Regions from separate parts of the Arthrobacter sp. 2762 genome, predicted to be linked through region 3. Evidence: predicted binding sites of a transcription regulator. Region 3 holds the regulator's gene; each other region holds the start of a gene.
The links. The regulator HrcA, encoded in region 3, represses chaperone genes, less so after heat shock. The targets are predictions, from matches to a motif close to TTNGCACTCGNNNNNNNCGAGTGCNAA.
Positions count from the first base shown of each region.

Region 1: a site for HrcA is predicted at 2,027-2,053, ahead of ABIE18_RS14925 (FmdB family zinc ribbon protein). Genes of this name have one in related genera too.
Region 2: a site for HrcA is predicted at 2,160-2,186, ahead of groL (chaperonin GroEL). Genes of this name have one in related genera too.
Region 4: a site for HrcA is predicted at 1,455-1,481, ahead of groES (co-chaperone GroES). Genes of this name have one in related genera too.

Region 1 is NZ_JBEPSI010000007.1:224,515-228,722, forward strand. Features, by position in the region: gene ABIE18_RS14915 (AAA family ATPase) at 1-807, shown strand, start outside; gene cpaB (Flp pilus assembly protein CpaB) at 834-1,625, opposite strand; gene ABIE18_RS14925 (FmdB family zinc ribbon protein) at 1,694-1,966, opposite strand; gene ABIE18_RS14930 (5-formyltetrahydrofolate cyclo-ligase) at 2,131-2,736, opposite strand; gene galU (UTP--glucose-1-phosphate uridylyltransferase GalU) at 2,849-3,781, shown strand; gene ABIE18_RS14940 (GNAT family N-acetyltransferase) at 3,787-4,208, shown strand, end outside.
Region 2 is NZ_JBEPSI010000008.1:200,866-205,073, forward strand. Features, by position in the region: gene ABIE18_RS16060 (RNase H family protein) at 1-121, opposite strand, end outside; gene groL (chaperonin GroEL) at 315-1,940, opposite strand; gene ABIE18_RS16070 (cold-shock protein) at 2,254-2,457, opposite strand; gene ABIE18_RS16075 (LytR C-terminal domain-containing protein) at 2,648-3,268, opposite strand; gene ABIE18_RS16080 (DUF3263 domain-containing protein) at 3,317-3,652, opposite strand; gene ABIE18_RS16085 (uracil-DNA glycosylase) at 3,761-4,208, shown strand, end outside.
Region 3 is NZ_JBEPSI010000003.1:194,143-198,350, forward strand. Features, by position in the region: gene hemW (radical SAM family heme chaperone HemW) at 1-501, shown strand, start outside; gene ABIE18_RS07505 (DUF4870 domain-containing protein) at 532-945, opposite strand; gene ABIE18_RS07510 (DUF3097 domain-containing protein) at 1,081-1,941, opposite strand; gene hrcA (heat-inducible transcriptional repressor HrcA) at 2,106-3,113, shown strand; gene dnaJ (molecular chaperone DnaJ) at 3,165-4,208, shown strand, end outside.
Region 4 is NZ_JBEPSI010000007.1:198,783-202,990, forward strand. Features, by position in the region: gene ABIE18_RS14830 (THUMP-like domain-containing protein) at 1-934, opposite strand, end outside; gene ABIE18_RS14835 (hypothetical protein) at 1,002-1,430, shown strand; gene groES (co-chaperone GroES) at 1,622-1,918, shown strand; gene groL (chaperonin GroEL) at 2,003-3,616, shown strand; gene ABIE18_RS14850 (LuxR C-terminal-related transcriptional regulator) at 3,912-4,208, shown strand, end outside.

The sequences.
Region 1 (4,208 bases), on a different contig from region 3:
GGTGTCCTGGATATTGCCGCCGCCGCCGATCCCGTCCACACCATTGGACGGGAAGGCGCCGAGATTCCCACGCCAGTGGCAATCGAGTCCGATGGCACGGAACGTTACCGGCGCATGAGTGTCCGTGAACGCAGCCGTTTGAGGCCCCAGCTGCTGGAACGCATGGGCTGGCGTTACATGTCCCTGTGGACCATCGAAGTGTTCACGGACCCTTCGTCCTGCGCAGATCGAATCGGGTCCTATTTGGGACTTGAGAACCATGTTCCCCAGACCGCCGCACCAGCGGAGCATGGCTTCCTGGACATGGATGTTGAACAATTGAATCTGGACAATGCAGGTTCCTCGTATGCCAGCTCCCCGTATGGGATTTCCTCGTACAGCAGCTCCTCGTACAGCAGTTCCTCCGCAACCCGGGCTTCGCATCGGCAAAGCCCGGGAAGTGCCCAGGCATCGCTGGAATCCCAGCAGCCCGGACAGACAGATGTGAACAGGCGGAGGGAGGCGGATGGCGAACCAAGCAACGCAGAAGCCAGCAATCCAACCCCCAGTGATCCAGAGGATGGGACTGAAGTACCAGTGAATGAACAGGGAACCGGCAACGAAAGCGGCTCTGACGAACAGACCGCAGCTGTGGGCGCCGAAAACGCTGAAGAGAAGGCAGAGTCAAAGACGCCAGCGGCGAAGCAAGCCTCCGGTGGAATCCTGCCAACCAAGGCCGCTGAGGACGACCCCCGGCGTTGGGGCGACGAAGGCAACTATGACCATGAGCAGTGGTTGAAGGAGCAGAAGCCCCCGCATTGGGGCTGATTGGGTCATGGAATCCAGTCCCTGCATTAGGGATTGACCAAAACAAAGAAAAGCTTGCCTTGCGTTGATGCGCCGGCAAGCTTTTCTGCTTGTGGAGGATCTGCAGCCACTACCATCAAGCCGTCGGTGTCGCTGGTTCCGAGCCATTGGCCGGGTTTACCCCCTTGGGCGGACGTCCATAGGACAGGGACGGAGGCGGCCAGGACTTCGGTTTGCCGGGACTCGTCGTATGATCCGGCGGCGGTAAGTACTACATTCACCAGCTGTCCCGGGGACAGAAGCTGGATGGATGAAGGGTCAGCCATGCGAAGGGGGACCGCAGCTGAGCCTACAGGTGCACCGGTGAGGAGTCCCGGCCCCAGAAGATTGGATTCGGTGGGAATCTGCCCTTTAGTCAAGGGCGAGGCAAGCTGGCGGCCCACCAGTGAAACGTGATCCTCCAGGGCTCCGGAAATCGCGAGGTCGGGCGGCACGCCAACAGTGGTGAAGTCGGACCCGGTGAGGCTGGTGCCTGCTGCAAGATCATGTGCAGCGACGAGAATGCTGACGCGTTGCTCAGAGGCAGGGGTTAGCTGTTGGACAGTAATGCCCGTGGCCAGGCAGAGCAGCAGTGCAACTGTCAGCCGACGATTCCGGGAGACCCAGAAGTTCAGGCTCTGCCTGGGGCCCAGCCTCACTTGGCGATGAGGCCCCTGCTTCCGGGGGAGGAAATGGCCAGCCATGGTGGTGGGCTTGTTCCGGGAGCGACCACGGCCCCTGGCAAGCGGAGTGGGGTGTTCGCGGCCGGGGAGTGGCGAAGTGGTTGACTTTAGTGGCATGACGCCACGTTAGCCACCGGGCTCGGCCGCCCAACAGCGGCTGAGTGCCCTATGTGGAAAAGTGCTGGCTAGCTTGCTGCGGCTGCGGCGGCTGGTGCAGGCGTGGCAGCCGGGGCAGGAGTCGCCGGGGAGGAGGGCGCAGCGGAGACGGTGCTGCCCTTGGCATCGCGCGAATCCGTGCGGTAGAAGCCCGAGCCCTTGAAGACAACGCCGACGCTGTTGAACTTCTTGCGGAGCGCGCCCTGGCATTCAGGGCACTCCGTCAGGGAGCTGTCAGAGAAGGACTGGACGATGTCAAAGGCATGGTCACAGTCTTTGCAGGCATATGCGTATGTGGGCACTGAGTTCCTCCTTCAGGACAAAGTTCAGGTCCTGTGGAGCCGTGGCGGAGAATGTCCGCATTAGCAGTCGCAGGGCCTGAGTGCCAATTCTATCATCCGCATCCGGCTCATCCGCTATCTGCCAACTCCACGTAAGTGCGGGACTTCACGTAGCGTCAACGAGGTCACTCTCCACCGCCAAGCGTGATGATTCCCGAGGGCGTCAACGCATCCGGCACCGGACGGTCAAAAGGCTCGGCAGGGATAGCTCCGGAAGGCAACACGTCGTCGTCGTACACCACCGCGATGGTGGGTGGCCGCCCACCGGAACTGTCCAGGCGTTGGAGGAGGCGGTCGTAGTAGCCGCCGCCCTGTCCGATGCGGTTGCCATCCCGGTCCACGGCGGTGGCCGGCATGAAGATGCCCGCAACAGCGCTCACCACAGCACTGTCCAAACGCTCGCCTTCGGGTTCGTCGATGGGTGCGTAGTCGGACCGGACGAAGGCTGTCCCCGGCGTCCAGTACACCCAGCTCAACTGGCGTCCGGCCTCGCAGACGGGAAGCAGGACCTGGTGGCCGGCGTTGTGGAGCCCTGCGATCAGGGGCATGGTTGGGGGTTCGTGGGAGACGCCGACGTAGATCGCGAAGGTCCGGGGCGATCCGGCCGAAATCTTCCGGGCCCAGGCCAAGCCGTGCCGCGCAATTGATTCACCGGCTTGGGCTACTTGCTCCTTGGAGAGGCTGCGCCTGTAAAGGCGTCGGCTGCTGCGGATGTCTTCCTTCGATGCCATTTTTGTCCGATCATGAGATTCGCGCGGGCTACCGTGGTCTACGTAAAGCTGCAAATCCGCTCCAGTTCAGGGGCTGTTTCTGCGTCTTGCCACGGCGAGGGTTTACCTGTTGATGTATTCCTTCCGTTACATTAGTCCGGTGACTCTCGATAACAATGCTGTCCGTAAGGCCGTCATCCCCGCAGCGGGTCTTGGTACCAGGTTCCTCCCCGCCACAAAGGCGATGCCGAAGGAAATGCTGCCCGTGGTTGACAAGCCAGCCATCCAGTACGTCGTCGAAGAAGCGGTGAAGGTTGGCCTGCACGACGTCCTGATGATCACCGGGCGCAGCAAGCGCGCCCTGGAAGATCACTTTGACCGCGTGCCGGCGTTGGAAGCAACGCTGGCAGCGAAGGGCGATACTGCCAAGCTTGAAGCCATCCAGTCCGCCACCAACCTGGGCGACATCCACTACGTCCGCCAGGGCGACCCCAACGGCCTCGGCCACGCGGTCCTGCGTGCAAAGCAGCACGTCGGCTACGAGCCGTTCGCGGTCTTGCTCGGCGATGACCTGATCGATCCCCGTGAGGACCTGCTCAGCGAAATGATCGCTGTCCAGCAAAAAACCGGTGGTTCCGTTGTTGCCCTCATTGAAGTTGAGCCTTCGAAGATCAGCGCCTACGGTTGCGCCGACGTCGAGGAAAACGGTGAAGACGGCTACGTCCGCATCAAGCAGCTGGTGGAAAAGCCGTCGCCCGAAGAAGCTCCATCCAACCTCGCGGTGATCGGTCGCTACGTTCTGCACCCGGCAGTGTTCGACGTCCTGGAGAAGACTGCTCCCGGACGCGGCGGAGAAATCCAGCTGACGGATGCTCTTGAGGTTCTGGCTGCCGGGGAAGGTGAGGGCTACGGCGTTTATGGCGTTGTCTTCCGTGGACGCCGCTATGACACCGGTGACAAGTTGAGCTACTTGAAGGCCTGCATCGAGTTGGCATGCGAACGCGATGACCTGGGCCCCGAGCTCCGCGAGTGGCTGCCAACGTTCACTGCCGGCCTTCCCAAATAACACCGGTGTACGGCTCTGCGATCTGGCCGGTAACGCTGGAAAGCGGAGCCTTGGTGCTCCGGCCAATCCGTTACCGCGACAAGCGGGAGTGGTCTGAAGTCCGTTCGCGGAACAGTGAATGGCTTGCACCTTGGGAGGCGTCCAATCCTGCGCCGGGTGGGCGCCTGCCCAGTTACCGCCAAATGGTGGCATCCCTGAACGCACAAGCCCGGCAGTCCACGGCCTTGCCTTTCCTCATCACGGAGCGGACCGAGGGGTTCCGTGAGCCGCAAATTGTGGGGCAGCTGACGGTCTCATCCATCGTGTGGGGTTCGGCGATGATGGCTACCCTTGGCTACTGGGTTGATAAGGAACGCGCCGGGCACGGTATTGCTCCCACGGCCGTTGCCATGGCTACGGACCACTGCTTCCGGACCCTGGGCCTGCA
Region 2 (4,208 bases), on a different contig from region 3:
TGTTGTTGGTGCCGTGGGGCCAACCTCCTGCGCGCCAACAGGAGTCGTCAACATACCAGGCCCAACCGGCCGGCCCAGGATTGCCGAGGGCAGAGCCATCGGCGGCAGCAATAATCGTCATGCCTTCAATCCTGCCAGACCACACAGACACTGAAAGCGTGCAAGCACCCAACCAGATAGCAGGACATGTCGTTCTGAGCACTCAGAACGGTCTGACCTGCTACTCATTGGGCGGCACAGCAAGACGGCGGCCCCCACAAATGGTGAGGACCGCCGTCGTGTGCTCTGAAGCGTGATGCTACAGCTTAGGAGGCTTAGAAGCCGCCCATGCCGCCCATGTCGTCGCCACCGGCAGCCGGAGCGTTCTTCTCAGGCTTGTCGGCAACTACAGCCTCGGTGGTCAAGAAGAGACCAGCGATGGAAGCAGCGTTCTGGAGAGCCGAGCGGGTAACCTTTACGGGGTCGTTGACGCCGGCAGCCAGCAGGTCTTCGTAGACACCCGTGGCAGCGTTCAGGCCGTGGCCGGAAGGCAGGCCGCGAACCTTGTCGGCAACTACGCCCGGCTCGAGGCCAGCGTTGAAGGCGATCTGCTTCAGCGGAGCGTCGATGGCAACCTTGACGATGTTGGCACCGGTTGCTTCGTCACCCTGGAGGGTGAGGTTGGCGAATGCCTTGGCGCCTGCCTGGATGAGGGCAACGCCACCACCGGCGACGATGCCTTCTTCAACAGCAGCCTTGGCGTTGCGGACTGCGTCCTCAATGCGGTGCTTGCGTTCCTTGAGCTCAACTTCGGTTGCGGCACCGGCCTTGATGACTGCAACGCCGCCGGCCAGCTTGGCCAGGCGTTCCTGCAGCTTCTCGCGGTCGTAGTCGGAATCGGAGTTCTCGATCTCGGCGCGGATCTGGGCAACACGGCCCGCGATCTGCTCGGCGTCGCCGGCACCTTCAACGATGGTGGTCTCGTCCTTGGTAACAACAACCTTGCGGGCGGTACCGAGGAGTTCCAGGCCAGCGTTCTCCAGCTTGAGGCCAACTTCTTCCGAGATGACCTGGCCACCGGTGAGGATGGCGATGTCGGCGAGCTGTGCCTTGCGGCGGTCACCGAAGCCCGGAGCCTTGACGGCTACGGACTTGAAGGTGCCACGGATCTTGTTGACGATCAGGGTGGCCAGGGCCTCGCCCTCGATGTCTTCAGCGATGATCAGCAGCGGCTTGTTGGACTGCATGACCTTCTCCAGGACCGTGACGAGTTCCTTCACGTTGGAGATCTTGGAGTTCACGATCAGGATGTACGGGTCTTCGAGGACCGTTTCCTGGCGCTCAGCGTCGGTGACGAAGTAAGCGGAGATGTAACCCTTGTCGAAGCGCATGCCTTCGGTGAGTTCGAGCTCCAGGCCGAAGGTGTTGGACTCCTCGACCGTGATGACGCCTTCCTTGCCCACCTTGTCCAGGGCTTCGGCGATCAGGCTGCCGATTTCCGGGTCACCGGCGGAGATGGAAGCCGTGGCTGCGATCTCTTCCTTGGTTTCGATTTCCTTGGCAGAGGCGAGCAGTTCTTTGATGACTGCCTCAACAGCCTTCTCGATACCGCGCTTGAGGGACAGGGGGTCGGCGCCGGCGGCAACGTTGCGCAGGCCTTCCTTCACCAGTGCCTGGGCGAGAACCGTAGCGGTGGTGGTACCGTCGCCAGCGACGTCATCCGTCTTCTTGGCAACTTCCTTGACCAGCTCAGCACCGATCTTCTCGTAAGGATCGTCCAGCTCGATCTCCTTGGCGATGGAAACACCATCGTTGGTGATCGTGGGGGCGCCCCACTTCTTTTCGAGGACGACGTTGCGTCCACGCGGGCCGAGGGTGACCTTGACGGCGTCGGCGAGGATGTTCAGGCCTCGCTCGAGGCCGCGGCGTGCCTCTTCATCAAATGCAATGATCTTGGCCATAACGGCGGTAGTCCTTTCGGGACAGTCGTTAAGAAGGAACCTGTCAGATGGGGTGCCCGCGACGGACGGTCCTTTGCTTGCGGCCTCTGTATGCCCCGCGCTCCGGACCTCACCCCACCAAGGTGTTTCTTGATCCTCCTGGCGTTCCGAGAGCCATCCGCCCCCGGCGTAAACCGGGCCGCAGTTAGCAGTCGAAGCGTAGGAGTGCTAAATCAATAATTAGCACTCGACCGGGGAGAGTGCAAGCAGAAGCGCCACTTTGCGCTATAAACAAAGGGGTTTCAGCCGTTAGCTGACGCGACCGGGATAAGGACTATGCAACGCGGACGCTTTCCGCCTGCGGACCCTTCTGGCCTTCGCCTAATTCGAACTCCACCCGCTGGCCTTCCTCGAGGGCACGGAAGCCTTCCATCTGAATAGCGGACCAGTGCACGAAGACGTCGTCGCCGGAGTCATCCACAGTGATGAAGCCGTATCCTTTTTCGGCATTGAACCATTTGACGGTTCCCAAAGCCATGATGCCCACACTTTCACAGTAGCCAAGACCGGTTGCCGGGATCTCCGGACCGGAATCAATCCACTGTAACCACAGTCACTATCCGCGCGCTGCTGCCGAGGGGCCCACCATGACTTTTGTTATTGAGGCTTAACCGAGTTGCGGCTTTCGGGGCTGAAACCTACTGAAAAACTGCCGAAAATCAGCGAAATTACTGGTAGCCAGGTCCCACAACAACAACCAGTGGCTGCTGTATTTCAGGAGATTCAACGACCGCGCTGATACCGAGGAGCTTGCCCAGCGCTTCTGCGTTCGTCTTCTGCCCGGGAACGTTGTAGAAGACGACGGACGACTGCTGCGGCAGGCCACCCCAGTTCCCCACAGTTCCCAGGGTCCAGCCATCGCCTTGGACCAGTCCTGCGACACGGCTGGCGAGGCCAGCCGTACCCGTGCCGTTGTAGACGGCTACAGCAACGGTCTTGTCCACGGGCGCTGAAGAAGGAGTTGCGGAGGGTTCGCCCGAAGGTGTGGTCCCCGGGCTCGGCTCACCGGAAGCGATGGGGGCGTTGCTTGATTCGGCAGGTGCAGCAGAAGGGGAGGTTTCGCTCTGCTGGGGCGCCGGCGTCGAAACGCTTGTGGACGCGCCGGGGGCCACCAGGCCAAGCCGCGGAAGTATCAGGAAAGCGACGAGTCCCAGCACCAGTGCGACGGCTCCTACGGTCAAGACCGGCCACAGATTGGGGCGGACTGTCTCTTGGGCGTCACGGTGCACCCCCTGCCGGGAGCTGTTCTGTGGGACCCGGTCGAATTCATCCTTGGCAAATTTGGTCATGGTGAAGCCTTGTCCTTGCTGGTTGCTGCTGACTATCAGCCGGGCGATTTACGCGTCGGACCCCAAACGGCGCGCTGTCCGCGCACGTTGGCGCGACGTACGTAGTCTACGCAATCTCTTCACAAGCATGGGATCGTGGGCCAACGCATCTTCCGTATCGATAAGTGCGTTCAGGATCTGGTAATAGTGCGTGGCGGAGAGATTGAAGAGCTCACGGATCGCCTGTTCCTTGGCGCCGGCGTACTTCCACCATTGCCGTTCCAAGGCCAACATTTGCTGATCACGGTCACTTAAAGGTGAGTCTTTGCGGGTCTCGGCCGCCAGGTCTTCGAGCGCCAAACCGGTAGACTGCGGCGCCATTGGTTCCGGTGCTGGTTCTGCCACGGCACACTCCTTGACGCTGGTTGGGGGAAAATGTCCTACCCCCATGTTACGGGCGAATAACAACGCTGTCATTCGCACCGCCGATGCCATGGAGGAGACAATGACAGGGTGACTGGTGAGGATGCACTGTTTGACCTGGAACCCGCCGGCGTTGCCGATCCAGGCTTCGACGAGCTTATTGACCGACCCTTGGAAGAGCTGATGGCCGCTGATTGGGCGGACGCGTTGCGACCCGTGGAAGGTCAACTCCGTGAGGCTTTGGCCTTTGTTGCGGGTCAGGCTGCCCAAGGGATCCAAGTCCTTCCTCCAGCTACCAACCTTCTCCGGGCTTTCCGCCGACCACTGGCTGACGTCAAAGTACTCATCCTTGGCCAGGATCCATACCCAACCCCGGGACACGCCGTCGGGCTTTCCTTTGCCGTTTCGCGGCATACGCGGCCGATCCCCCGGAGCCTGGCAAATATCTATCGTGAACTCCACGACGACCTCGGGCTCCCGCCACGCATCCATGGCGACCTCACGGCCTGGACGGACCAAGGCGTCCTGCTGCTGAACC
Region 3 (4,208 bases):
CCCGGAATCGACGACGACGATCACGCCGCCAAATATGAGCTGGCTGACAAACTGATTTCGGAGGCCGGTCTGACGTGGTACGAGGTCAGCAATTGGTCGAAAACGCCTGAACAGGCGTGCCGCCACAACCTTGCCTATTGGCGGGGAGACGACTGGTGGGGGATCGGTCCGGGCGCTCACTCGCACGTGGGCGGGGTCCGCTGGTGGAACGTTAAGCACCCCACGGCCTATGCCAACAGGCTGGCTGCAGGAGACTCTCCGGCTGCTGGTAGGGAAACCCTTGACGCCGAAACCCGGGAAGTCGAGCGCATCATGCTTGAGGCGCGGCTCGGTACCGGTCTGTCCGTTGACGCGCTGGACAAAGTTGGCCGCCATGCGATGGCAGGACTGATCGCTGAAGAACTCGTGGATCCGGGCGCGGCCTTCAAGGGTCGCCTGGTTCTTACGCTCAAAGGCCGGCTCCTGGCCGACGCCGTTGTGCGCCGGATTCTGCCGGACTAACCGTCGGCAGAATCCGCTGGAAGCCGGGGACTACTTAATCCAGCGCAGGTTGAGCTTGTAGCGGTGTGGCTGTCCGTGATTGACACGAATACCCGCCGAGACTGAAAAGCACGTGAGTGCTACCCAGATGCCCGTGGCGATGACTGCGAAGATATTGCCCACCACGGGAAGCAGAACCAGGATATTTGCCAGGACTGCCGCGATGGTCGGAGGAAGCGTGAAGTTCAGGGCTTCCTTGGATTCCTGTGCCGTAAAGGGTCCTCGATCACGGAAGATCAGATAGATCAACAGGGACGGCAGGCATCCCAGAATTCCCCCGAAGTGCGCCAGGGTGGCCCACTGCCGGTCTTCGCTTGCCGTCAGTGGGAGTGCGTTCGCGGGCGCGCCATGGTACTGGGGCTGGCCTGCGGCGCTGCCCGGTTCTTCAGGAGCGTTCTCTGCCACGGTGTCTTCCCTTTGCTGTAAAGATGCTGCGGTGTTGCTGTCCCAGAATACTGGGTCCCGGGTCATCCCGGGACCAACGCCCCGTCACGTCTCTGGGAAAAGCGAACTGAGGAAACGTAAATGAGGACAAGGCAGTCAGGGAGTGGTGAGGAAATCGATGACTTCCTCCACCCGTCCCAGGAGCGAGGCTTCCAAGTCCGCGTAGCTGCGTACCGCGCTGAGCAGGCGCTGCCAGCCGAGTCCAATGTCTTCGGCGGTTTCGTGGGGCCAACCGAAAGCGGTCAGAATGCCGGTCTTCCAGTCAGTGCCTCGTGCAACTTCCGGCCACCGCTCAATACCCAGTACTTTTGGCCGAATGGCTTGCCAGACGTCTACATACGGATGGCCGACGATCAGCACATTTCCGGCGGCTCCGGGCACCGTCATGGCTTCTGCGGCGATGCGTGATTCCTTTGAGCCCGCTACGAGGTGGTCTACCAGGATCCCGAGCCTGCGCCCTGGCCCGGGGGAGAATGCGGCGATAGCTGACTTGAGGTCGTCCACGCCGTGCAGTGGCTCGACGACGATGCCCTCAATGCGGAGATCATCGCCCCAGACTTTCTCCACCAGTTCGGCGTCGTGCTTGCCTTCCACCCAAATACGGCTCGCCTTGGCCACCTGGGCACGCTGGCCCAGGACCCTTACTGACCCGGATGCCGTTCGACCCGACTGTACAGACGATGCAGGGGCCTTTGCGGCCGGAGGCATGAGACGGATGGCTTGTCCTTCAAGCAGGAAACCGAACCCGAGTTGGAAGGACTTGGTCTTACCACGCCTGTCCTCAAGGGAGACGATGTGCATTCCCCCCGATTTCTCCACCCGGGTGACTTCGCCCACCCAGCCGGACTGGACGTCTTCAAGGACCATCCCGCGCTGGACGGCTACCTCGGGGAGTTGGCGTTTGGCAGGAGCGGACAGGTCCTGCGGGCCCCACGTATCGAAAGCCAAGGACTTCATACCCCTTTGTGCTGGTTGTGCTGGGAATAACTCCCGCGGGCGGTTTCAATGCTAGCAACGTGCTGGCTCATACTAGACTTGTTAGCACTTGGGCATGTTGAGTGCTAAGTGAGTGCTATTTATCCGTCCGAGAAAGGCCGGGACAGTCGTCAGGAGGTGTTGCAATGAGTGAGCCACGCAAGCTTGAAGTACTGCGCGCAATCGTTGAGGATTATGTGCATTCACGCGAGCCTGTTGGATCCAAGGCACTTGTGGAGCGGCATCATCTCGGCGTTTCCAGCGCCACCATCCGGAACGATATGGCTGTACTGGAAGAAGAAGGCCTCATCGCAGCGCCGCATACCAGCGCAGGCCGCATCCCCACGGACAAGGGCTATCGCCTGTTTGTGGACCGCATCTCGCAGGTCAAGCCGTTGTCAGCCGCGGAGCGTCGGGCCATCCACTCGCTCCTTGAAGGGCCGGACGACCTCGATGACATCCTTGAGCGCACAGTCAGGCTCCTGTCGCAACTGACCAACCAGGTCGCCGTCGTTCAGTACCCGCACTCCAACCGGGCCCTGGTCCGGCACGTCGAATTTGTCCTCCTGGCGCCAAAGCAGGTGCTCGTGGTGCTCATCGCAGATACCGGAAGCGTTGGCCAGAAGGTCATCGAGGCCGGTTCCGATGTAAGCAACGAGGCCTTGATGGCCCTGCGTTCCCGGTTCCTTGGCAGCATTGCGGGCACCCAATTGGCACTGCTGCCGCAGGTGTTGCCTTCCGTGGTTGCGTTGTGTCCGCCGGACCTTCGTGGGCTCGCGCAGCACCTTGCCCATGGTCTCCAGGCCCTGAGCGACACCAGCCGTGAAGAGCGTATCGTCATGGCCGGAACAGCCAACCTTGCGCGCTCAAACGTGGATTTCCCGTTGAGTATCGGGCCAGTGCTGGAAGCCCTTGAGGAACAAGTTGTCATGCTCCGGTTGTTGTCCGACATGGGTGATGATCCCCGCGGCGTGACAGTGAGCATCGGGCGCGAGAATCCCTATGACGGCCTGGCGGAAGCATCGGTCGTGGCAACGGGGTACGGCTCCGGTGCCAAGGTGGGAATCCTCGGACCAACCCGGATGGACTATCCCACCACCATGGCTGCCGTGCGCGCCGTGGCCCGCTACCTTTCCCGCATTCTCGGCGGCTGACGCCAGGCCCGAGATAAGAATCGCAGTAACAACAAGGAAGAGATACCGACTTTGAGCAGCCACTATGACGTTTTGGGAGTCTCGCCGGAAGCCACCGGGGAAGAGATCAAAAAGGCGTACCGCAAGTTGGCGCGCAAGCTTCACCCGGACGTCAACCCGGGGGAGGATGTCGCGGAGCAGTTCAAGGCCGTGACGCATGCTTACGAAGTTCTGTCCGACCCCCAAAAGCGTCGCGTCTACGATGCCACCGGTAACGAGAACGGCACTGACAACGGTTTCGGTGGTGGCTACTCCGGCCAGGGCTTCGCGTTCCAGGACATCTTCGATACCTTCTTCGGCGGTGGCGGCGGGCACGCTGGTCCGGCCTCCCGTGTTCGCAGGGGCCAGGACGCACTGATCAGCGTCCGCATCGACCTCAAGGATGCCGTGTTTGGTGTCAACAAGAAGCTTGAAGTTGACACGGCCGTCGTCTGCCCGACGTGCGATGGCAGCTGCTGCCGGCCGGGCACGCACCCGGAGCGGTGTGACATTTGTGGCGGCAGTGGCCAAGTCCAGCGGGCCGTTCGATCCATCTTGGGCCAGGTCATGACCACCGCACCATGTGGTTCCTGCGAGGGCTTCGGTACGGTCATCAAGGATCCCTGCAACGAGTGCAACGGGCAGGGCCGCATCCGCAGCCGCCGGTCCCTCACCATCAAGGTACCTGCCGGCGTTGCCACAGGTACGCGGATCCAGCTCTCCGGACAGGGCGAAGCGGGACCAGCAGGCGGACCTGCCGGTGACCTCTATGTAGAAATCCGCGTCAACAGTGACTCCACCTACATCCGCGAAGGCGACGATCTGCACGCCACGTTGAGCGTTCCCATGACGGCAGCAGCCTTGGGTACGGAACTGAGCCTGGAAACTTTCGACGGGGCCCAGGAGATCGACGTCAAGGCTGGCACCCAGTCCGGCGAGGTCATCACGCTTCGCGGTTTGGGGGTCACCCACCTCAGGGGCTACGGCCGCGGCGATCTCAAGGTGCACCTGCACGTTGAGACACCGGTCAAGCTGGATCCGGCACAGGAAGAGCTCCTGCAGCAGCTTGCCAAGTTG
Region 4 (4,208 bases), on a different contig from region 3:
CGTCCACCAAGTGCCCGCCAAAACGTTCTGCGACGTCGGCCACCAGGCCTGCGCGGATGACCGCACCGTCCGGTTCGTAGAGGAACCCTTCAACCGGCCCGACGGCGGCTACCGGGCCGCCGTCGAAGTCCTCGCCGCTGGTGAGCTCAGCAGCGCCCTGGGAACCGATGACAAGGGCCGCGCGCCGGACCCCTGGACGGGCCACCGCGTTGAACCACAGGGTGACCTCAGTGACGTCGCCGCCTACGGAGACCCACTGCGCTTCGCAGTTCGCCGGAACAGAGTCGTGGGGCATCCCGGGCCCCATTTTGACTCCCACTGCCCGGCCGGCTGCAGCCAGCCTTTCAACGAACGACAACGGGGGAGAGAACGCTTCCGGATCCCAGATCCTCTTGGTCCCGGACGTCGAGGTTGTGCGTCGTGCGGGATCCAGCCACACGCCGTCGATTCCGTCCAGGTCCACTGAAGTCGCATCGGAATGCACCACTGTGGCGTGCGGGAAGGGCATGAGGTTGATGGTTGCGCAGGCGGCAGTCGTTTCGTCCATTTCCACGGCGGTCACGCCAATGTCCATCGAGGCCAAGGCCATGGAGTCCGCTCCGAGGCCGCAGCCGAGGTCCGCTACGTGGGAAATGCCGGCCTTGGCAAAACGCTCGGCGTGCCGGGCTGCGACGTTGAGGCGGGTTGCCTGCTCGAGTCCGGCCTGGGTGAACAGCATCTGGCGGGCGAACTCGCCGAACTTGGCCTCGGCGCGGGTCCGGAGGCGGGACTGTGTGAGTACGGCGGCCACGAGTTCGGGGGAGTGGCCTGCTTTCCGGAGGTCGGCGTTAACGCTGAACGCTTCGGCTTCTCGGTACGGCCCCAGCGAGGCAAGGAGTTCCCATCCTTCAGTGGTCAGCAAGGGTGCGATCTGTTCCTGCGGTGCGTGAGACATGGGATCAAGCCTAACGGCGCGCGCCTTGACGCCGTGAGTTGGGAATCAGCCCGATAGGGTTGTTTTCATGGAAGACAACGCAGCTCCGCAGCCCTCCGACACGAACAACCCTGGCGGGAACCACTCCGCTGGCCCAGGAGCTTCAGAGCATTCAGCCGGCAGATCCCTCGTCGCTTTTGCCCGCCCTGCCTTGATCGCGGGGGCCGTGATCGCTGTAATCTGCATTGGCCTGCTGATCGTCATCTTCGCGTTGGACTCATTCAATGCAACGGCATACTCCGTGACAGGCAAGAGCGTGAATGACGCTACTGATGAAGCCCGCGATATCCGCGACCTCTACAGCGGGGCCCGCATTGGCGGGATTATCGCGTTGGTGATATCCGGCGTCGTGGCCCTGGCGGCCGCCATCGTGCTGTATTTGAACCGCGGATCCGCGCCCACAGATGAGGACGACGACGGCGAAGACTACGATCTGGATGACCTCACCGGCCGGTAACGGGAGTTCACTCAGGACGAAATTCTGGCACTCACCTTGACCGAGTGCTAACGCTTACATAGAGTCGTGTTAGCACTCTCCCCCGGAGGGTGCTAATCACGCCAGGCGTCCACCGGCACCGCGACGACGGTTGCACGCCACGGCACCCTAGTTCTTAGTCCATGAATCAGCTCATGAAAAGGAGAGTCCGAGTGTCGGTCTCGATTAAGCCTCTTGAGGATCGTATTGTTGTTCGCCCGCTCGAAGCAGAGCAGACCACGGCTTCCGGCCTGGTAATTCCGGACTCCGCACAGGAGAAGCCGCAGGAAGGCGAAGTTGTTGCAATCGGCCCCGGCCGCTTCGATGACAACGGCAACCGCGTGCCGGTTGACGTAGCTGTTGGCGACGTCGTTATCTACTCCAAGTACGGTGGAACCGAAGTCAAGACCGGCGGCAACGAGTACCTCGTTCTGTCCGCCCGCGACGTCCTTGCGATCGTCGTAAAGTAACTTCCTGGAGCCCCGCACCGCAGCCGCGTTGGAATCATTCCGACCTTCTGCGGTGCGGGTTTTCTGTCTTGAAAGGACACAACCATGGCAAAGCAGCTTGCTTTTAACGATGCTGCCCGCCGGTCTCTTGAGGCCGGTATCGACAAGCTCGCCAACACTGTCAAGGTGACGCTTGGCCCGCGCGGCCGCAACGTCGTGCTGGACAAGAAGTGGGGCGCTCCCACGATCACCAACGATGGCGTGACGATCGCCCGCGAAGTTGAGCTTGACGACCCCTACGAGAACCTTGGTGCGCAGCTGGCCAAGGAAGTAGCCACCAAGACCAACGACGTCGCTGGCGACGGCACCACCACCGCCACGGTGCTGGCACAGGCACTGGTCAAGGAAGGCCTGCGCAACGTTGCTGCTGGTGCCGCTCCTGGCGAGATCAAGCGTGGCATCGAGGTTTCCATCGAAGCCATCGCAGCCCGCCTCCTGGAGAACGCAAGCGAAGTGCAGGGCACCCAGGTCGCCAACGTTGCCGCTATTTCCGCACAGAGCGACGAAATTGGTGAACTGCTGGCCGAGGCGTTCGGCAAGGTGGGCAAAGATGGCGTCATCACCATCGAAGAATCCTCCACCACCCAGACCGAACTCGTCCTCACCGAAGGCATGCAGTTCGACAAGGGCTACCTTTCCCCGTACTTCGTCACTGACGCAGAACGCCAGGAAGCTGTCCTCGAAGACGCCTTGATCCTGATCAACCAGGGCAAGATCTCCTCCCTGCAGGAATTCCTGCCGTTGCTGGAGAAGGCGCTGCAGGCCTCCAAGCCGCTGTTCATCATCGCCGAGGACATCGAAGGCGAAGCCCTGTCCACGCTGATCGTCAACCGCATCCGCGGCACGCTGAACGTTGTGGCCGTCAAGGCTCCGGGCTTCGGCGACCGCCGCAAGGCCATGCTGCAGGACATCGCTACGCTCACGGGCGCCCAGGTTGTTTCCCCGGACCTTGGCCTCTCGCTGGACACTGTTGGCCTCGAGGTACTGGGTACGGCACGCCGCATCACGGTCACCAAGGACAACACCACCATCGTTGATGGCGCCGGAACCGAGCAGGACGTTGCCGACCGCGTGGCCCAGCTGCGCGCCGAGCTCACCCGCACGGACTCCGACTGGGACCGCGAGAAGCTGCAGGAGCGCCTTGCCAAGCTGGCAGGCGGCATCGGCGTTATCAAGGTTGGCGCAGCCACCGAGGTTGAACTGAAGGAAAAGAAGCACCGCATCGAGGACGCCGTTTCCTCCACGCGTGCAGCCCTTGAAGAAGGCATCGTTTCCGGTGGTGGTTCCGCCCTCATCCACGCCCTCAAGGCACTGGATGAGTCCCCGGCCGTCAAGGCCCTGGAAGGTGACGCAGCAGCAGCTGTTGGCATCGTCCGCCGTGCCTTGATCCAGCCGCTGCGCTGGATCGCGCAGAACGCTGGCTTCGACGGCTTCGTCGTCGTTTCCAAGGTTTCCGAACTCGAAGCCAACCACGGCTTCAACGCCAAGTCCGGCGAGTACGAGGACCTGATCGCCGCTGGCGTGATCGACCCCGTCAAGGTCACCCGCTCCGCACTCCGCAACGCCGCTTCCATCGCTGCCCTGGTTCTCACCACCGAGACCCTGGTTGCCGAAAAGCCGGCTGAGGAAGAAGACGCACACGCAGGCCACAAGCACTAACAGCCTGTTCAAAAAAGCCCTGGTCACTCGTGGCCAGGGCTTTTTTATGCTCTCTTGCGCTTCCCGGCGTCGGCTTGTGGCGTCCTGACCTTCTTTGAATCCGGAACACGCGCCGCACAACCGAAAAAGGGTGAAAAGAGGGCCTCTGCAAACCAAAGAAGATCAGGAACCCACACGACTCGTCGGGGATGCGTGGAGCTATTGTGGGCTTACGACGGCGGCGGTACCCTGACGCTAATACGGCGGCTTGGGTGCGCCAACCGGGTTGCTCCCGGTCGCAGAATGAGTGTGGACTATGCCGGTCACAGCCTTGGACCTGGGACGCTCGGCGTTCTCCGAGCACCGCTGGAGCGATGCACTGGACTGCCTTGCCCGGGCCGATTCCGAAGGTGGCTTGCCTGCCCGGGACATGGAACTGGTGGCATCCGTGGCAATGCTGCTGGGCCATGACGATGACGGAGTGAAGTACCTGACTCGGGCCCACGAGGAATTCCTGACACTGGGCGACATGGCCGGCGCGGCGCGCTGTGCGGCGTGGCTGGTGCTGTTCCTCATGGACATCGGGGAGCCCGCGCGAAGTTCCGGCTGGATG